3 regions of the Pseudomonas gorinensis genome follow, and region 2 is predicted to be linked to each of the others. Evidence: riboswitches for the same ligand, from Rfam matches in the RefSeq annotation. Region 2 holds a riboswitch; each other region holds the start of a gene.

Region 1 (6,901 bases), 290 kb from region 2:
CGGCCCCGGCACTGACGCAGGCGAGCATGCCGTGGTAGGACTCCATCTCGAAGATGCGGCCCGGCACCGCGCCATCCTGTGAGAACCACCGCTCGAAATGGTGCCGGTAGGAACAGTTGGAGCGAAAGGTGTAGATGCTCTCCCCGTTCACATCCTGCCCGCGGGTGATCGGCGCATGGTGCAACGGCGCAATCACCACCATCTCTTCCTCGAACACCGCCACGCCTTCCAGGGTGGCATGCAATACCGGCCCATCCACAAACGCCGCCGCCAGGCGTCCCGACAACACGCCTTCGATCATCGTCCCGGACGGCCCGGTGCTCAGGTCCAGCTCGACCTTGGCGTGCTTCTGGTTGTACGCCGCCAGTAACGCCGGAATGCGCACCGCGGCCGTGCTCTCCAGCGAACCGAGGGCAAATGCCCCCTGGGGCTCCTCCCCCGCCACCGTCGCGCGGGCTTCCTGCACCAGGTCAAGAATGCGCCGCGCATAGCCAAGGAAGTTCCACCCGGCTGGCGACAGGCGCAGGCGGCTTTTCTCGCGGATGAATAATTCCACGCCCAGATCCTGCTCCAGTTGCTTGATGCGCGTGGTCAGGTTCGACGGCACCCGATGAATCAACTGCGCCGCGGCACTGATGCTGCCTTGCTCGGCAACGGCCTTGAAGATTTCCAGCTGCACCAAGTCCAAATCATTCTCCAATCGTGAACGTATTGCTCAATATTATTCAGTTTCCAGAAAAGATGCAGCCCCGTAGGCTGACCCCAATCCACTCATTCAGCCGGACGGTGCCATGAACGCTATCACCCACCAGACCCACGCCCTGTCGATCAGCCCCACTACCGGGGCGACGGTCGGCAGCTACCCCTACGAAACCGAAGCCCAGTTGGACGCCGCCCTCAACCGTGCCACCCACGCCTTCCGCACCTGGCGCCGCCAGCCGGTCAGCGAGCGCTCGGCCCTGTTGCTGGCCCTGGCCGCTGCCCTGCGTGATCAAGCCGAAGAGATGGCACAGATGATCACCTTGGAAATGGGCAAACCCATCGTCCAGGCCCGTGCCGAAATCGAGAAATGCGCCCAGCTCAGCGAGTGGTACGCGGCCCACGGCCCGGCCATGCTCGCCCCGGAACCGACCCTGGTGGACAACGGCACCGCCCATATCGAATACCGCCCGCTGGGCCCGATCCTGGCCGTGATGCCGTGGAACTTCCCGGTGTGGCAAGTCCTGCGCGGCGCGGTGCCGACGCTGCTCGCCGGCAACACCTACGTGCTCAAACACGCGCCGAATGTCATGGGCAGCGCCTACCTGATGAAAGCCGCGTTCGACAAAGCCGGCTTCGCCGAAGGCTTGTTCGAAGTGCTCAATGTGACCCAGGAAGGCGTGTCAAAAGCCATCGCCGACCCGCGCATCGCCGCCGTTACCCTCACCGGCAGCGTGCGTGCCGGCATGGCCATCGGCTCCCAGGCCGGTGCCGCGCTGAAGAAATGCGTACTGGAATTGGGCGGTTCCGATCCGTTCATCGTGCTCAACGATGCCGACCTCGATGCCGCCGTCCAGGCCGCCGTGATCGGCCGCTTCCAGAACAGCGGCCAAGTCTGCGCCGCCGCCAAGCGCCTGATCGTCGAAGCGGGTGTGGTGGAAGCCTTCACCGCCAAGTTTGTCGAAGCCAGCCGTGCCCTGGTGATGGGCGACCCGACCTCGACCGCCACCTACGTCGGCCCCATGGCCCGCTTCGACCTGCGCGACGAACTGCACGCCCAGGTCCAGGCGACCCTGGCGCAAGGCGCGACCCTGCTGCTGGGCGGCGACAAAGTAGCCGGCGCCGGCAACTACTACGCGCCGACCGTACTGGCCGACGTCACCGACCAGATGACCTCGTTCAAAGAGGAACTGTTCGGTCCCGTGGCCTCGATCATCACCGCCCGCGACGCCGACCATGCCGTGGCCCTGGCCAATGACAGCGAGTTCGGCCTCACCGCGAGCATCTTCACCAGGGATCCAGCCAAGGCCCGCGACATTGCGAACCAGCTGGAAACCGGCGGGATCTTCGTGAATGCTTTCAGCGTCTCCGACCCTCGGGTGGCGTTTGGTGGCGTGAAGAAGAGCGGCTTCGGTCGCGAGTTGTCGCACTTTGGCGTGCGCGAGTTCTGCAACGCGCAGACCGTTTGGCTGGATCGCAAGTAAGTTCGGGCAGGCCCTGAGCCTGCCTCAACAGCGAATATGCCGCCGCACACACTGCACCAGCCCATCCAGCGCCTGCGACTTCACCGGCGCCAGCACGCAGACCGTGTGCTCACGCTCGCCTTCCGTCACGGTCAACGTGTAATGCACCTGGCTTGGGTTGCCGGGTTCTGGCGCGGTGCTTTGCGGCAACTCAAAGAAGTTTGACGCCTCGATCAGTTGCCGCAATTCCTGCTGGTCCGGCTCGGGCAGCGTGTCCAGCTGCACCGTACGAGGTTTGGCCAGCCCCGGAAAAAACGCCGGCCCGCCGTTTTCCTTGATCGAAATTTGCATGGCTGCTCCTCACCGCACAGGCGGTTTGTCACACATGAATGCCAACCGCTTTCCAGCCCTCCTTGACCGCCTTCTGCTCATCCTTGTTCGCGCCATACAGTCGACCGGCGATATCGTAGGTAATCCGCGCGAAGCGCAGGAACCCTGAGTTCGGCCGCAAGCGCGCATCGCGCAATGCGTCATACCAGATCCGCCCCGCACGTTCCCAGGCAAACCCACCCAGCTTCGTGGCCACCTGATAGAACGCATGGTTGGGAATGCCAGAATTGATATGCACCCCGCCATTGTCCTCGTAAGTCTGTACGAAATCATCCATATGCCCCGGTTGTGGGTCCTTGCCCAGCAACTTGTCGTCAAAGGCAGTACCGGGTGCTTTCATCGAGCGCAGCGCAATGCCTTTGATCTTGTCGGTAAACAACCCTTTGCCGATCAACCAATCGGCATCTTGCGCCTTCTGCTGCAACGAGTACTGTTTGATCAGCGAGCCAAACACATCCGACAACGACTCGTTCAAGGCGCCGGATTGATTGAAATACATCAGCTTGGCTTCATCCTCGGTCACGCCGTGGGCCAATTCATGGCCAATCACATCAAGCGCGATCGTGAACCGGTTGAATAATTGCTGATCGCCATCACCAAACACCATCTGGGTCGAGTTCCAGAACGCATTGTTGTAGTTCTGGCCAAAATGCACGGTCGCGTCCAGCGCCATACCGGCATCGTCGATGGAGTTGCGGTCGAAGACCTGGTCAAAAAAATCGAACGTGGCGCCCAAACCGTCATAAGCTTCGTCTACCGCCGCATCGCCGCTGGCGGGCTGCCCTTCGCCGCGGATCAGCTTGCCTGGCAGGCTATCCGTGCCCTCGGCGCCGTAGATCGAACGCCGTTTGCCGGCGCCCATGGCCAAGGCCATACGGGCCGGGCCATGAGCGGGCTCGGCGACCATGCGCAACGAGCGGAACGTGCTGTCCTTGGCGCGGGTACGTAGCGCGACGTCCCGTTGCGTTTTATTACCGTTACGCGCGATCTGGTCGAGGATGTAAGGCGGGATCAGGCAGAAAATCGCCTGGCGCGGGTGGCGAACACACATGGGCTGGCTCCTTTTGGCGGGTAATGAACGTCCGGGTCACCGGTTCAGGATAGCCCTGCTGCGGGCACCTGGCCCTAATTGTCATGAACCTGTGTTGCAGTCGTGTTTACCCAAGACTGCGAGGAACTCGCGATGCCAGCACGCAAAGCCAAAATTGACCTGACCCACCGCCCCCGGCTCGTCGATCTACGCCCGTTGATCCCGGCCACCCCCAGCCTGATGGAAGCCAGGGCGGCGACGCCCCGTGTGACGCCCGCCAAGGATTTGCAGGACCGGCGTGGCTACGCACCCGACTTTCTCAGCGGCTTCGCCGTGCCGTGGCCCACGGTGGATGAGGCATTGGCAACTGACGTCCAGCCGCTGCGCCTGGACTACACGCATTTCTCGGTGACCCTGTCACGTTCCCGACGGATGGCGCTCTATGTGGGCGTGAATATCGACGGCGGACAGGCGGTGGATATCGTTCGCAGCAACGACACCTGGGCCTACGACGGCCGCCTGCCCATCAGCGCGCAGATTGGCGACGAGCTCTACACCAACAACGGCCTGGATCGCGGCCACCTGGTGCGACGACAGGATCCCAACTGGGGCGACGAGGCCAACACCGCCAACCTCGATACGTTCCATTTCACCAATTGCTCGCCGCAGATGAGCGGGTTCAACCAGAAGACCTGGCTGGAGCTCGAAGACTACATTCTCGACAACACACAACGCTGGAAGGCCCGGGCCACGGTGTTTACCGGCCCGGTGTTGGCCGATGACGACCGTGTCTACCGCGGCGTGAAAATCCCCAAGGCATTCTGGAAAGTGGTGGCCTACCTCGGCGACGACGGCAAGCCCTCTGCCAGCGCCTACATGATCGACCAGAGCCGTGAACTCGGTCAGCTTGATCTGGTATTTGGCCAACTGCGGACCTACCGGCGCAGTGTGATCCAGATCGAGCAATTGACCGGCATCCGTTTCGCCAACCTGGCCGACTACGACGGTTTCAGCAATGAAGAGCGCGCAACGGGGACGCGAATTGAAGCACTGATCCGCGGCCCTGAAGATATACGCCTCTGACCGGCTACCGCGGCTTTATGTGGGCGCGAGCCTGCACGCGCCTACAGAAAGCCGCCATTCGGTTCCCCCTCCCCAGCCCAATCGACTACCATACCGCGCCGGTTCCCAAACGGGACTAATAGGGAATCCGAAGCGCGGTACCCCCGCGTCAATCGGAACTGCCCCCGCAACTGTAGATGCCGAGCCTGCTCCTCAACGCCACTGGATACCCTCCGGGAAGGCTGGAGCCGGGTGACGACGCATCAGTCAGGAGACCTGCCGGCCCAGTAAAACCACTAACCGGCGGGGTGTCCGGGAAGGACATCCTTGGCTGCCTCCACCGCAGCGTCCGAGGGCGTATTTCCGAACCGTACCTCCCCAGTTCCACGTACGGCTCCCAGGAGATTGCCCCATGCTGCCACGCGTTACCGCCCTGCTCACCGGCCTGGGCTTCTGTGCCCTGGCCCAGGCGACGCCCACCCACTACCCGCTGACGCTGGAGAACTGCGGCAGCACTCTGACCTTTCAGCAAGCGCCCGCCCGCAGCGTAACCATTGGCCAGGCGGCGACCGAGATGCTCTACGCCCTGGGTGTGGGCAACACAGTGGTCGGCACGGCGTTGTGGTTCAACAACGTGTTGCCGCAGTTCAAGGCACAGAACGACACCATCGAGCGCCTGGCCAACAATGAGCCAAGCTTCGAAGCGGTCATTGCCAAGCGCCCGCAACTGGTGGCCGCCGAGTTGGAATGGGTGGTTGGCCCACAAGGCGTGGTCGGCACCCGCGAGCAGTTTCATGAATTGAAGATCCCCACCTACCTGCTGCCGTCCGACTGCGAAGGCAAGAACAACCTGGTGGGCGCCGACGGCACACGCCTGGAGCCGTTCCGCATCGACACCATTTATAAAAGCATCAGCCAACTGGCCGAGATTTTCGACGTGCCGGACCGCGGCCAGCAACTGAACGAGGCGCTCAAGGCGCGCCTGGCCAAGTCCGTCGCCACCGCCCGCAACAAGGGCCTCAAGCAGGCCAGTGCGCTGGTGTGGTTCTCCAGCGCCGAAATGGCCAGCGATCCCTATGTGGCCGGCCACAAGGGTGTCCCCGAATTCATGCTGCAAACCCTCGGCTTGCACAACGTGGTGCAGTCCGATGAAGAGTGGCCCGCCGTCGGCTGGGAAACCCTCGCCAAAGCCAACCCCACCTTCCTGGTGATCGCGCGCATGGACCGCCGCCGCTACCCGGCCGACAACTACGAACAGAAACTGGCCTTCCTGCGCAGCGACCCGGTGACACGCAACATGGACGCGGTGAAACACAACCGCATCATCATCCTCGACGCCATGGCCCTACAGGCCAGCGTGCGTACTTTCGATGGGCTCGACCAACTGGCGAGCGCCATCGACAGCTACGACCTGCCCAAATGAGCAGAACGCTTCTCGCCCTGGCGCTGCTGTTGATCGCCATACTGGCCGGCGTAGCCATCGGCGAAACCGCCATCGAGCCGCAGGTAGTGCTCCAGGTGTTGGCTAATAAACTGTGGGCCGCCGGCTACGCGCTGGACCCTATCGACGAAGGCGTGGTGTGGAACTATCGCCTCACTCGCACGCTGGTCGCCGCCGCCTGCGGTGCGGGGCTGGCCACATGCGGGGTGATTCTGCAGTCGTTGTTGCGCAACCCCTTGGCCGATCCCTACCTGCTTGGCATCAGCGCCGGTGCCTCGACCGGCGCGGTGCTGGTGGTGCTGATGGGGGTCGGCGGTGGCTTGATCTCGCTGTCCGCCGGCGCCTTTGCCGGGGCGATGGCGGCGTTTGCGCTGGTGATTTTGCTCGCCCGGGCCAGCGGGTCGTCGAGCGGCACCGGCCAGATCATCCTGGCAGGCATCGCCGGTTCGCAGCTGTTCAACGCGCTGACCGCGTTCCTGATCACCAAGTCCGCCAGCTCCGAACAGGCGCGCGGCATCCTGTTCTGGTTGCTGGGTAATCTCAGCGGCGTGCGTTGGTCGTCGGTGTGGCTGGCGGTACCGGTGGCCGTCGCGGGGTTGGCGGTGTGCCTGTGGCACCGCCGCGCACTGGATGCATTCACCTTCGGCAGCGACTCGGCGGCGTCCCTCGGCATCCCGGTGCGCCGCGTGCAATTTGTGCTGGTGGGCTGCGCGGCGTTGGTCACCGCGGTGATGGTGTCGATTGTCGGCTCCATTGGTTTTGTCGGCCTGGTCATCCCTCACGCCGCACGCCTGTTGCTCGGTACCGGGCACTCAC
Region 2 (6,901 bases):
CCACCAGGCGCGCAGGCACATAGTTGAGTACATCGTCGATCTTCGCCGCGGCCCAGCCGAAGCGTTCGAAGCGTTCGTTGCGATAGCCCCACATCGCGTCGAGGGTGTTGCTCAGGCGGTAGAGCACCACACCCGGCACGCCGGCCACCACGAACCAGAACAGCGCAGCAAATACTGCGTCGCTGCCATTCTCCAGCACCGACTCGGTGGCGGCACGGGCGACTTCAGTACGGTCCAGTTCGCTGGTCTGGCGGCTGACCAGGTAGCTCACGCGCTTGCGGGCCTCATCCAGGTCATCGCTGCGCAGGGCCTGGGCCACCGGAATCACATGCTCGCCAAGGCTGCGCATGCCGAGGGCGCAGTACAGTGCGAGCACCTCCAACACCCAACCGATATAGGGTGCCCACGACAACGCGGTGGCCAACAGCGTCAACGGCACCACCGCAATCACCCACGCGGTCACGCCGTGGCTGCGCCAGCCACGGCCACCGCTATTGAAACGTTGCTCGATGCGTCCGGCGAAATTGCCAAACGCCACCAGCGGATGCCAGCGCCTGGGTTCACCCAGCAGCGCATCCAGCGCCACCGCGGCGACACACAGCAAGGCCACACTCATTGACTTGCTCCCCACACATTCTCATACAACATGTCACTCAGCGGACGCGGTTCGGTCCAGCCTTCGAGCTGCAGCATCGGGGCCGGGTAGAAGGCGTCGACCGGCCCCAGGCACAGCACCGCCAGGGGTTTCGCGCCAGGCGGCAAACCCAGCAGGTCGGCCAGGGCCCGGGGTTCGAACAGCGAGACCCAGCCCATGCCCAAGCCCTCGACGCGCGCGGCCAGCCACAGATTCTGAATCGCGCAGGCCAGGGAGGCCATGTCCATTTCCGGCAAGGTACGTCGCCCGAAGATATGCCGCTCGCGATCGTCCATCAGCGCCGCCACCAGCACTTCGGCGCAGTCATGGATGCCTTCGACCTTGAGCTTCATGAATTCATCGGAGCGCTCGCCCAAGGCTTCGGCGGTGCGTATACGTTCTTCCTCCACCAGTTGCTGGATCTGCCCTCGTAACTGGCGGTCGCTGATGCGGATAAAGCGCCAGGGCTGCATCAGGCCGACGCTGGGCGCCTGGTGCGCGGCCTGGAGCAGGCGATGCAGCAAGTGCGGGGCCACCGTGCCGCCGGTGAAATGGCGCATGTCGCGGCGTTCGGCGATGGCGCGGTAAACGGCGTCGCGCTCGGCCGGGGGGAAAGCGTTGTCACTCATGGGACTGGGCTGACTCAAGGTCGGGCGCAAACAGCGCAGCAACCGCACGGGGATTGGAGGGGAAGTAGAAGTGCACGTAGGAAGCGGTCATCCGCCCTTGCCGATACACCGCCTCGGCACCCCGCCCGCCGTTGGGGCTCAAGCCACGGGCGATCGGTTGCCAGTCGGTGCTGGTCAGGGAATGGTGGTAGGTGTGCCCGCGCAATACGCCTTCCGGCAACTCGACGCTTTGCAGGGCAAGGGCCGCCAGTTTCTTCTGCATCACCGCATCCCCCTGCAACAGGCCGACCAGCTCGGCACGGGTGCCGTCGACATCGGTGAGCGAGTCCAGCAGGTAGAGCATGCCGCCACACTCGGCAAGCAAGGGTTTACCGGCAGCATGATGGGCACGGATGGCATCGAGCATCGAGGTGTTTTCCGCCAGCGCCTGGTGATGCAGCTCCGGGTACCCGCCTGGCAGATAGAGGCTGTCGGCCTCGGGCACTTGGCGATCATGAATCGGTGAGAAAAAGCGCAACTCGGCCCCCATCGCCCGCAATAGATCCAGGCTGGCGCCATAGGTGAAGGCAAAGGCTTCGTCACGGGCCACGGCGATGCGCACACCGGCGAGCAGCGGTTCGGCTTCGATCACTTCAGGCGCGGCGAAGGTCACCGGCGGCGGCAAGGCAACTTCACAACTGTTGCCCAGGGCCTGGGCAGCGGCGTCCAGGCGTACGTCGAGGTCATTCAGTTCGCTGGCTTGCACCAGGCCAAGATGGCGGCTGGGCAACTCAATCCCGGTTTCACGGGACAACGCGCCGTACCAGCGCAGGCCTTCGGTGAGGCTCCCTTCGAGCAGTTGCGCATGGCGCAAGGTGCCGACACGGTTGGCCAACACACCGGCAAACGGCAAGTCCGGCTGATAACGCGCCAGGCCCAGGGCCAGGGCACCGAAGGTCTGGGCCATGGCGGTGCCGTCGATCACCGCCAGCACCGGCACACCGAAGTGCCGCGCCAGGTCGGCGCTGGACGGCGTACCGTCAAACAGGCCCATGACGCCTTCGATCAGGATCAGGTCGGCCTCCCCTGCCGCTTCCCACAGCAAGCGACGACTTTCCTGCTCGCCAACCATCCACATATCCAACTGATACACCGGCGCACCGCTGGCGCGTTCGTGGATCATCGGGTCGAGGAAGTCCGGGCCGCATTTGAACACGCGTACTTTGCGCCCCAGGTTGCGGTGCAAACGGGCCAGCGCAGCGGTGACCGTGGTTTTGCCCTGGCCGGACGCCGGTGCGGCGATCAGTACGGCCGGACAATGACGGGGCTGATTCAAAGTTCGACGCCCTTCTGTGCCTTGATACCGGCCTGGAACGCGTGCTTGAGCATGCCCATTTCGGTGACGGTGTCACCCATCTCGATCAACTCCGGCTTGGCGCCACGGCCGGTAACCACCACGTGCTGCATCGGCGGACGGGCTTGCAGGTCGCTCAATACCTGGTCCAGGTCGAGGTAGCCATGCTTGAGGGCGATGTTCAGCTCATCCAGCACCACTAGGCCGATGCTCGGGTCTTGCAGCAGTTCGCGAGACACGGCCCAGGCGGCCTCGGCGGCGGCGATGTCGCGCTGGCGGTCCTGGGTTTCCCAGGTGAAGCCTTCGCCCATGACGTGAAAGCGCACTTGTTCGGGGAAGCGCCGGAAGAACAATTCTTCGCCGGTGCTGTTACGGCCTTTGATGAACTGCACCACGCCGCACTGCATGCCGTGGCCCATGGCGCGCGCGAGCATGCCGAACGCAGAGCTGCTTTTGCCTTTGCCGTTGCCGGTCAGCACCAGCAGCAAACCGCATTCGTTCGGGGAATTGGCAATGCGCTCGTCAATCACGGCTTTTTTGCGCAGCATGCGCGCCAGGTGGCGTTCGTCGCGGTCGGGGGAATCGGTCATGGCAGCTCTCCGTTGGGGCTGGACAAAAACGGCGGGCAGGAAAAAACAAAAACAGACAGCCAAGCATCGCCCACCGTGATGCTGTTGGATGATCCAGGCCGGTCTCCGGACTCATGAGTGGCTCGCTTTATAGAAAGCAGGCCGACGCTGCGCCTTCCCATATCGCAGCGCGATACAGTGGCCAATAGCACCGTCTTGACTCATTTACCGTTGCGGGGGCAGCGCCGGAATTGCGGCAACACTGTGTACAAGTGCGCTCACTCACCGGCTTCCCTGTTTCACTCAGTCGACCCTTGGGTCACAGAGCACCTGAAACAAGTCGCGAAGGTTAGTGGGTTGGGGGGGGAGCGTCAATTAAAGCTGGCCTTGCACTTGAACCATCGTGCCGCAGCACTCCTCTACCCTTACAGGCATTCAGGAGAAAACCATGCATAAAACAAGACTCACCCTACTGATCATGGTCGCAGGCACCCTCGCTGCCTGCGGAGAAAGCTCGACCTTGAAGGTATCGGATGGCACCGGCCCTTCGCCCCAACTGCCAGAGCCCAACAAGACCCTGATCCCCACCGTGAATATCGCCCCAGCCATTGGCTGGCCTGCTGGCATGAAGCCAACCGCCGCCGCGGGCACCCAGGTGACAGCGTTCGCCGAAGGCCTGGATCACCCTCGCTGGCTGTATGTGCTACCCAATGGCGATGTGTTGGTGGCCGAAACCAATGCGCCGCCCAAGCCGGACGACGCCAAGGGTATTCGCGGCTGGGTAATGGAAAAGGTCATGGGCCGCGCCGGTGCCGGTGTGCCCAGCCCGAACCGCATCACCTTGCTGCGCGATGCCGATCACGATGGCGTCGCCGAGACCCGCACGGTCTTCCTGGAGAATCTCAACTCGCCGTTCGGCATGACCCTGGTGGGCAACGACCTCTACGTGGCCGACTCAGACAAGCTGCTGCGCTTTCCCTATCAACCGGGCGAAACCGCAATCACGCAGGCCGGCACCACGGTGGTCGACCTGCCGGGCGGCAGCATCAACCACCACTGGACGAAAAACGTGGTGGCCAGCAAGGACGGCAGCAAGTTGTATGTGAGCGTCGGTTCCAACAGCAACGTCGGCGAGAACGGCCTGGAAGCGGAACAAGGTCGGGCGGCGATCTGGGAAGTCGATCGCGCCAGTGGCCAGCACCGGATTTTCACTTCGGGCCTGCGCAACCCCAACGGCATGGCCTGGGAACCGCAGAGCGGCAAGCTGTGGACCGCGGTCAACGAGCGCGATGAGATCGGCAGCGACCTGGTGCCGGACTACATCACCTCGGTCAAGGATGGCGCGTTTTATGGCTGGCCATTCAGCTACTACGGGCAACATGTGGATGTGCGTGTCACACCACAGGACCCGGCCCTGGTCGCCAAGGCGGTCGCGCCAGACTACGCCGTCGGCCCGCATACCGCTTCGCTGGGGCTGACCTTCGCCGAAGGCAGCAAATTACCTGCACCGTTCGTCAACGGCGCCTTTATCGGCCAGCACGGGTCATGGAACCGCAAGCCGCACAGTGGCTACAAGGTGATCTTTGTGCCGTTCGAAGGTGGCAAACCCAAGGGGCAGCCAGTGGACGTGCTGACCGGGTTCCTCGACAAGGATGAGAACGCTATGGGCCGGCCGGTGGGTGTGGTGATCGATCAGCAGGGGGACCTGCTGGTGGCGGATGATGTGGGGAATAAGGTGTGGCGGGTGTCTGCAGTTAAGTAACTTTTCTCAAGACCACCACAAAAAATATGGGAGGGAGCTTGCTGCCTCCCACATTGGGTTCGGTTTCTGGCTTAGGGATTGCGGGCCAAGTGCTCAGCCGGCAACACGCGCTTGGCACTCAGGTAGGCGTTCTGCCAATAGGCTTTGGACAAGGTGTCCAGCTTCACCGTACCGCCCGTTTGTGGCGCATGCACAAAGCGCCCTTCGCCTACATAGATCCCGGCATGACTGACCTGTGATCCACCACCGGTGGCGAAGAACAGCAAGTCACCGGTCTGCAGGTTTTCTTCGCTGACATCCTGGGCGCGCATCACGATCAATTCGCGAGTGGTGCGCGGCAGGGAGATGCCAGCGGCATCGCGGTAGACGAAGCCGATCAAGCCACTGCAATCAAAACCCGAATCCGGCGTATTGCCGCCCCATCGGTAAGGCGTGCCGACCAGGCCCAGCGCGCGGAAGAGCACATCTTCAGCAGCAGGCGAGAAACTTTGGCTGGAATAGTTGAACACCGGCTTAGGCTTGGCCGCTACGTGAGCGGGTGGCGGTGTGCGGCTTGCGCAGGCGCTGAGGAGCGCGGCGCAAACAATAAGAATCAGGCGGGCCGAGGTCGACATGTGCAGAACAATCCTGGTCTGGATGCGGCTTTCGCTGCCGAACGCTGAAAACCAGAACGCGCAAGCAAAGCTTGCGCGAACGGATTACAACAATATCCAGGGATTCTAGCGCTTACACGTCAAACTTCAAGTATCACTTTAACTTTACTTGCTAGCGGTAACCGTTGTCGGGGCCATGGCGAGTGCGCGCTTGGCTTCGATAAAGGTTTTGCTCCAGTAGCTGTCACCCAGGTTGTCGACTCGAACACCGCCACTGCGACGGCTGCTGGAGTGGATAAACTGGTTATCGCCCAGGTAGATACCGGCGTGACTGACACGACCACGACCTGCCGTACTGAAGAAAAGCAGATCACCGGGCTTGAGGTTGTTGCGCGCGACCAACGGTGCTTTCACGTTGATCATTTCGCGAGTGGAGCGTGGCAGGTTCATGCCAGCTTCTTCACGAAACAGGTAGCCGATGAAACCGCTGCAGTCGAAACCGGCTTCAGAGGTACCGCCGAAACGGTAACGGGTACCGATCAGGGACATGCCGCGTTCGAGGATGCTGTCGGCCAGCACGGGCAGCTGATAAGGCTTGTTGCCGGCAAAGTCGGCCAATTCCTTCTCGGTTGCCACTTCTTCTTCGTAAACGGTAGAAGACTGTGCAGCAACAAATTTTGCCTGGGATTGCTGTTGGGTTTTGTGCTGCTCAGCCACTTGTTGAGGGTGGGAGGCGCAACCAAACAACAGGGTAACGAGTGCGAGAGGCACGAGGGGTGCGAAGCGATTTAGCATGGGCACGACCGTGGCTGATGTGTAAAGAAGTCGAGACTATGCCCTCTATCACATCGATTTGCAAATTCAATCGCGCTCTATGTGACTTACTGTTTGCGCCATGACATCTAAGCCCTTAATACCCTATACGTGCCTTTTGCGTGGCCAAACCGGCCAAAACGCAGGTTTTCTGGCGCCTGGAATTTGCCGAAAGCCCCGAAAAAACAAGGGCTGACTACCAGCCGAGGGTTTCTTTCAGGAAGGGAATGGTCAGCTTGCGCTGGGCCTGCAAAGAGGCCTGGTCGAGCTGTTCGAGCAGATCGAACAATGCGCTCATGCTGCGCGTGCCACGGGTGAGGATAAAGTGCCCCACCTCATCGGTCAGGTGCAGGCCGCGACGGGACGCGCGCAATTGCAGGGCTCGCAACTTGTCTTCGTCGGACAGGGGGCGCATCTGGAAGATCAGTGCCAGGGTCAGGCGCGATTTCAGGTCGGCCAGCTTGACCGGTAGCTCACGGGGCGAGGTGGACGCGGCAATCAGCAGGCGGCGGCCGCTGTCGCGCAGGCGGTTGAACAGATGAAACAGCGCCTCTTCCCAATCAGCTTT
Region 3 (6,901 bases), 2.0 Mb from region 2:
CTTGCCCCGATAGCGGTGCCTCAGTTGCCTCATGAGCAGGCTGACACACTGCCATCGGGGGCAAGCCCCCTCCCACATTTTTTACATTTATTCAGTTAAATCAGTGTGTTGTTGATGATTTGTGAATTAAAAAATCAAATTCGAATGCTGACGCTATCTCCCTGACAAGGAGGGTCAAATGTGGGAGGGGGCTTGCCCCCGATAGCGGCATGTCAGTCGCCTCGTGAGTAGGCTGATGCACCGCCATCGGGGGCAAGTTCCTTCCCACATTTATTTTTTATTTATCCAGTTAAATCAATGTATTGCTTTGGTTTTATGAAGTTAATAGTCAAGGTCGATATAGGTGCGCATGCCCCGCCCGATACAACGACGACTCACTGAAACTGTCACTCGCCAGCACCCGGCCCACCACGATCAGCGCCGTACGCCGAAAGCCCTTGGCGGCGACTTTGTCGGCAATATCGCTGAGTGTGCCCACCGCCCAATCCTGATCCGGCCAGGTTGCCCGGTGCACCACGGCAATCGGGCAATCCGCGCCATAGTGCGGCAGCAGCTCTGCGACGATCTTCTCCAGGTGGTTGACCCCCAGGTGGATCGCCATGGTGGTGCCGTGGCGGGCCAGGCTGTCGAAGTCCTCGCCGGCCGGCATGCGGGTTTTATCGGCGTAACGGGTCAGGATTACGCTCTGGGCGATGTCCGGCAAGGTCAGTTCGGCCTCCAGCAGCGCGGCACAGGCGGCGACTGCGGTCACGCCCGGAATGATCTGGAACGGGATGCCCAGCTCGCGCAGATGACGAATCTGCTCGCCGATCGCCCCATACAGGCTCGGATCGCCGGAATGCACCCGCGCCACATCCTGGCCGTTGGCGTGGGCGGTCTTGATCAGCTCGATGATCTGCTCCAGGTGCAGTTCGGCGCTGTTGACCACCAGTTGCGCTTGATGCCCCTCCAGCACGGCCGCCGGTACCAGCGAACCGGCATAGATGATCACCGGGCAACTGCGGATCAGCCGTTGGCCTTTGACAGTGATCAATTCCGGGTCGCCGGGGCCGGCACCGATGAAGTAGACGGTCATGGAGGATTCCTGTCGAAAAACGGGCGAGCATGAAGATTGCTCATGATCGGAAGACGCAATTATCGATTTTTCAGCCGGCGCAGGCCAATGCAAAGGTGGCCTGGGCGGTTTTCTTGCGGGTGATCAGCAAGCGGGCAGGGCCTGGGGAGAGCTGTTCGGCCAGGGCCAGGGCGGCGCTTTCGGCGATGCCGTAACAGCCGGTGTGGGCAAAGGCGACCGCTGATTTATGGCTCAGACGGCCTTCATACGCGGCCAACTGTTCGGCGCTGAAGCACTGCAATGGCAGGTTCAACCTATGCGCCAGGGCCAGTAACCCCGGCTCGTCCTGTTTGCGGTCGAGACTCGCCAGTGCGGTGATGTGCTGGCGCTCGATACCCGCTTCGGCGAGGGCCGTGTCAAACAGCGCCAGCAGGGCGTGCAATTCGCAGCCCCGCTGGCAACCGAGGCCGACCGCTAGTTTCATGCCGAGTATTGATCGTCGCGGTTGCGGCGAAACAACCAGGCGCTGATCAGGCCCAGGGCCAGCCAGAAGGCGACGTTGGTCAACTGCGAGGCGATCTTGAATTGTGCTTCCAGTGCCTCTGGCGCCAGCATCGAATGCACTTGCGGCTGCGGGGCGCCGATTACGTGAGGCACCACGAGGATCGCCACGCCCAGCCCTTTAAGCAGCCAGTTGCCACCGAACACCAACAGCGCAATACCGGCCGCAGTGGAGGCGGCCGTGCCGATCCACCAGATCTGGCGTTGCGCCAGGTCGGCGGCGGCCGTGCCCGGCAGCTCGGGCGGCAGGCCCAGGGTCGGCGCCAACACAAAGGTCGCGTAGCCGGCCAGGCCCCACAGCAAGCCTTGGGCCGTGCGGGTCGGTGCGCGCAGGGTATAGAGGCCGGCCAGCATCAGGGCGAAGCCGACGGCGACCACCAGGTTGCCGCCGGTGGTCGACAGCACGCGCTGCCAGCCGTCTTCCGGTTCCCAGGCTTCGGCGTCATGGGTGTGCGCAGCGGCGCCAGCGGCATGCTCGTGCACGACTTCAGTCGCGGCCGGGGCCTTTTCGAAGGTTTCCGCCTGCAGAATCAGCGGAGCGACCCAGAAGCTTTGCAGCAGTGTCAGCAGCAGGGCGGCCAGCAAGCCGGTGAACCCTGCGGTTTGCGCAATACGTTTGATCATGTCGGCAGGTCTCAGTGGCACGGGAACGCGGCGCTGTGGCGGGTATCGTGGGCTGCGTTGTGCACCGCCTCGATATGCGAGAACCCGGCGAAATACACCAGGCACGCGCCCAGGATCGAGGCGCCGATGGCGGCGGTCAGGCGTTGGCTGAGGGTGGCGGTACTGCTGGCGGTGTGCGAAGTGCTGCTGATGATCGACATGGCGCGTCCCTATCGTGTTCAGGGTGAAACGAGCGCATGCAAACCCCGCGAGCCGGGCACGCAGGGTTTTAACAGCGCCCGCCCACCGCGGGTTTGTTATCTGATGTTATTCGGGCCGGTCTCCGGGCTTGCGAGGGACACTGGGTCTATAAAGCGTCGCCTTCCCATGCCGTACAGGCACAGTGGATCTGACGCTTCACTCGCTTACCGTTGCGGGGGCAGCACCGGACTGGTCATAAGGCTATGACTCACCGGTTTCCCGTTTCACCCTGTGAAGGGCACCCGAAACAAGGCGTGTAGGAAAGCATGCAGAGCGACGGTAGTCAAATTGACCGAGCCCCTGTAGCCTTGCACCTTCGAGGTTCTTCGGCCCAGGCCGAAGCTAAGAAGGGAACGCGGTTCAAGCCGCGGCTGCCCCCGCAACTGTGAAGGGTTTATCTGACTGCCACGCCACTGCCATTGCGGCGGGAAGGCGCAGCCAGCGCCGGTCGCAAGACCCGCAAGCCCCAAGCCAGGAGACCTGCCTCGCAACCGATTTTCCAATTCAACCGGGCGGGGTGATCCGGTGACGAAATCTGCTGCTGCGCGCCACGCAGGGCCTATCGTCCCGTATGCCCGCCCCCAAGGGCATCCGATGAAAACACTGGCCAAACTTCCCGTCACTATCGTTACCGGCTTTCTCGGCTCGGGCAAAACCACCTTGCTGCGCCACATGCTCGACAACGCCCAGGGCCGTCGCATTGCGGTGATCGTCAACGAATTCGGCGAGTTGGGCATTGACGGTGAGATCCTCAAGCAATGCTCGATCGGTTGCACCGAGGAAGAAGCCAACGGCCGCGTGTATGAACTGGCGAACGGCTGCCTGTGCTGCACCGTGCAGGAAGAGTTCTTTCCGGTGATGCGCGAACTGGTGGCCCGTCGCGGCGACCTCGACCATATCCTCATCGAAACCTCTGGCCTGGCCTTGCCCAAGCCCCTGGTGCAAGCCTTCCAATGGCCGGAAATCCGCAGCGCCTGCACCGTCGACGCGGTGATCACCGTGGTCGACAGCCCGGCGGTGGCCGCCGGCACCTTCGCCGCCTTCCCGGACCAGGTCGACGCCCAGCGCAAGCTTGATCCGAACCTGGACCACGAATCGCCGTTGCATGAACTGTTCGCCGACCAGTTGGCCAGCGCCGACCTGGTGATCCTCAACAAGTGCGACATGATCAGCCCCGAGGACCTGGCCCGCGTGCGCCTGGAAGTCGCCGAAGAGCTGCCACCCGCGGTGAAGATCGTCGAAGCCAGCAGCGGTCGCCTGCCCCTGGACGTGCTGATCGGCCTGGGCGCTGGCTCCGAAGAGCATATCGACGGCCGCCACAGCCATCACGATCATCACCATGACGGTGAAGACGACCACGATCACGACGCGTTCGACTCCATCTCCATCGACCTGCCCCAGGCCGATGAGGCACTGTTGCTCGACGCGCTGACCCAGTTGGTGGTGCAGCACGGCATCCTGCGTGTCAAAGGCTTCGCGGCGATTCCGAACAAGCCGATGCGCCTGCTGATCCAGGGCGTGGGCACGCGTTTCGACAAGCACTTCGACCGCGCCTGGGGGGCCGACGAGGCGCGCATCACGCGCCTGGTGCTGATCGGCCAGGCGCTGGACGCGGCGGGCCTCGAAGCGCAATTGCGCGCAGCGCTCAACGTTTAACCCATGCACCTGCTCAGGACTCAACCCGGCGGCTTCGTCGCGGACGACAATATCGCCGACCTGGGGCAAACCCCCGCCGAGCTGGTGATTCTGTGCAGCGGCGATTCCAGCCTGGCGCTGCTGGCCGAAGCCGCCCAGCAGTTGCCCGAGGACTACCCGAGCCTGCGCCTGGCCAACCCCATGCAGGTGCAGAACCACGCCTCGGTCGATCTGTATGTCGATGAAGTGCTGCGCCATGCCAAGGTCATCCTGATTTCGCTGCATGGTGGCATCGGGTATTGGCGCTACGGTATCGAGCGCCTGGTGGCACTGGCCGAGCGCGGCGTCACGTTGATCCTGGTGCCCGGTGATGATCGCCCGGACCCGGAACTCAGTGGCCTCAGCACCGTGGCCGCTGAGGCACGCGACCGCTTGTGGCAGTACCTGCGCCAGGGTGGCCTGGGCAATGCCCTGGATTTTTATCGCTGCCTGGCCAGCGCTTATCTGCAGCGTGACTACGCCTGGGCCGAGCCACACACTCTGCCGCGTACTGCGATTTATCACCCGCATCAAGCCAATGCCCGCCTCAATGATTGGCAAATGGAGTGGCACCCGGAGTTTCCGGTGGCGGCGGTGCTGTTCTATCGCTCTCATTTGCAGGCGGCCAATACCGGCTTTATCGATGTGTTCTGCCAGCGTTTGCAGGCAGCGGGCCTTAACCCGTTGCCGGTGGCGGTGGCCAGTTTGAAAGAGCCCGGCTGCCTGGCGGTGGTCGAGGATTGGCTGGATGAAGTCAATGCGGCGGTGATTCTGAACACCACCGGCTTTGCCCAATCCAGCCCCGAAGCCCCCCATCTACGCCCGTTTCGCCGCAATATCCCGGTGATCCAGGCGATCTGCGCCCAGGACAACCAGCCCGGCTGGCAAGCCAGCGAACAGGGCCTCGGCCCGCGCGACCTGGCGATGCACATTGCCTTGCCGGAGCTGGACGGGCGGATTATCAGCCGGCCGATCAGCTTCAAAGACCTGGCCTGGCGCAGTGAGCGCAGCCAGTCGGACGTGGTGTGCTACCGCGCCGCGCCGGAACGTATGGACTTTGTTGCCGAACTGGCGCGACGCTGGGTCGAACTGGCGCGGGTGCCGAATGGGGATAAGCGTATCGCGCTGATCCTGGCCAACTACCCGACCCGTGATGGCCGCATCGGCAACGGCGTGGGCCTGGATACCCCGGCCGCCGCGCTGAATATCCTGCGCGCCCTGCACAGCGAAGGTTACCCGGTGCCGGAGACGCTTCCCGACAGCGGCACGGCGCTGATCCATGAACTGCTCGGCGGTGTCACCAACGACCTGGACAGCCTCGACCTGCGCCCCTGCCACCAAAGCCTGGGGCTGGACGACTACGCGGTGATGTTCAGCCGCTTGCCCGAGGCCAACCGCCAAGCGGTACTGGCGCGCTGGGGCTCGCCCGACAACGACCCGATGTGTCGCGACGGCCGCCTGATGATTGCCGGCCTGCGCCTGGGCCAGACGTTCGTCGGTATCCAGCCCGCACGCGGCTACCAGGTGGACGCCAGCGCGGTGTATCACGACCCGGACCTGGTACCGCCGCATGCTTACCTGGCGTTTTACTTCTGGTTGCGCCACACCTACGGCGCCCACGGCGTGATCCATGTCGGCAAGCACGGCAACCTGGAATGGCTGCCGGGCAAGGGCGTGGGGCTGTCGGAAAACTGCTGGCCCGACGCGTTGCTGGGCCCGCTGCCGAATATCTACCCGTTTATCGTCAACGACCCGGGCGAGGGCGCCCAAGCCAAGCGCCGCACCCAGGCAGTGATCATCGATCACCTGATGCCGCCGCTGACCCGTGCCGAAACCTATGGGCCGTTGCGCGACCTGGAGCTGTTGGCCGACGAATACTACGAGGCGCAATTGCTCGACCCGCGCCGCGCCCGTGAGCTGCAAAAAGACATCCTCAAACTGGTGCGCGAAACCCGCATCGACCAGGAACTGGAACTGGACAGCGACGCCGACGCGGCGATCTGGTTGCCGCGCCTGGATACCTACCTGTGTGACTTGAAGGAATCGCAGATACGCGATGGTCTGCATGTGTTTGGCGAGTCGCCCGCAGGCCGCTTGCGTATCGATACCTTATTGGCGTTGCTGCGCATCCCGCGTGGCGACGGGCGTGGCCCGCAATCGAGTTTGCTGCGCGTATTGGCCAAGGCGTTCGAGCTGGGTTTCGATCCGCTGGACTGCGCCTTGGCCGAGCCGTGGACCGGTCGCCGGCCCCAGGTCCTGCAAACGATCGATCCACAGTCATGGCGTACCGCCGGCGACACCCGCGAGCGCCTGGAGCGCTACGCAGCGCGCTTGATCGAGCAGGCGCTGGAAGGCCCGCTCGAACAGTTGGAAGAACCGGGTTGGGAGGCTGTGAAAGCGGTCATCGAAAGCCTGCGCATCGTCGTGGCGCCGCGCCTGGATGCTTGTGGCCCCGCCGAAATGCGTGGCCTGCTGGATGCCTTGAGTGGTCGCTTTGTGCCCGCCGGGCCCAGTGGCGCGCCGAGCCGGGGGCGCCTGGACGTGCTGCCCACCGGGCGTAACTTTTTTACCGTGGACGTGCGTAACCTGCCGACCACCACAGCCTGGCGCATCGGTTTTCAATCGGCCAACCTGATTCTCGAGCGGCATTTGCAGGACCATGGCGACCACCTGCGCCAGCTTGGCCTGTCGGTGTGGGGCACCGCCACCATGCGTACCGGCGGCGACGATATCGCCCAGGCCATGGCG

The links. A riboswitch is a leader RNA that binds a small molecule or an ion and turns the genes downstream of it on or off. The one in region 2 is predicted to bind cobalamin.
Region 1: it holds a riboswitch for cobalamin, as region 2 does, so the genes downstream of both, AB7933_RS23150 (ABC transporter substrate-binding protein) here and cobO (cob(I)yrinic acid a,c-diamide adenosyltransferase) in region 2, are expected to answer to the same signal.
Region 3: it holds a riboswitch for cobalamin, as region 2 does, so the genes downstream of both, cobW (cobalamin biosynthesis protein CobW) here and cobO (cob(I)yrinic acid a,c-diamide adenosyltransferase) in region 2, are expected to answer to the same signal.

What each region holds. Positions count from the first base shown of each region.
Region 1 covers NZ_CP167125.1:5,110,513-5,117,413, forward strand. The annotation lists gene ptrR (putrescine utilization regulator PtrR) at 1-688, opposite strand, end outside; gene AB7933_RS23130 (aldehyde dehydrogenase family protein) at 792-2,183, shown strand; gene AB7933_RS23135 (protealysin inhibitor emfourin) at 2,208-2,513, opposite strand; gene AB7933_RS23140 (M4 family metallopeptidase) at 2,542-3,603, opposite strand; gene AB7933_RS23145 (DNA/RNA non-specific endonuclease) at 3,736-4,665, shown strand; cobalamin riboswitch at 4,748-4,942, shown strand; gene AB7933_RS23150 (ABC transporter substrate-binding protein) at 5,057-6,067, shown strand; gene AB7933_RS23155 (FecCD family ABC transporter permease) at 6,064-6,901, shown strand, end outside.
Region 2 covers NZ_CP167125.1:5,398,599-5,405,499, forward strand. The annotation lists gene cbiB (adenosylcobinamide-phosphate synthase CbiB) at 1-616, opposite strand, end outside; gene bluB (5,6-dimethylbenzimidazole synthase) at 613-1,263, opposite strand; gene AB7933_RS24405 (cobyrinate a,c-diamide synthase) at 1,256-2,578, opposite strand; gene cobO (cob(I)yrinic acid a,c-diamide adenosyltransferase) at 2,575-3,186, opposite strand; cobalamin riboswitch at 3,266-3,514, opposite strand; gene AB7933_RS24415 (PQQ-dependent sugar dehydrogenase) at 3,614-4,927, shown strand; gene AB7933_RS24420 (C40 family peptidase) at 4,999-5,541, opposite strand; gene AB7933_RS24425 (C40 family peptidase) at 5,686-6,315, opposite strand; gene hda (DnaA regulatory inactivator Hda) at 6,530-6,901, opposite strand, start outside.
Region 3 covers NZ_CP167125.1:3,374,811-3,381,711, forward strand. The annotation lists gene cobM (precorrin-4 C(11)-methyltransferase) at 329-1,075, opposite strand; gene AB7933_RS15425 (cobalamin biosynthesis protein) at 1,146-1,538, opposite strand; gene AB7933_RS15430 (CbtA family protein) at 1,535-2,239, opposite strand; gene AB7933_RS15435 (CbtB domain-containing protein) at 2,251-2,439, opposite strand; cobalamin riboswitch at 2,536-2,740, opposite strand; cobalamin riboswitch at 2,782-2,981, shown strand; gene cobW (cobalamin biosynthesis protein CobW) at 3,074-4,135, shown strand; gene cobN (cobaltochelatase subunit CobN) at 4,139-6,901, shown strand, end outside.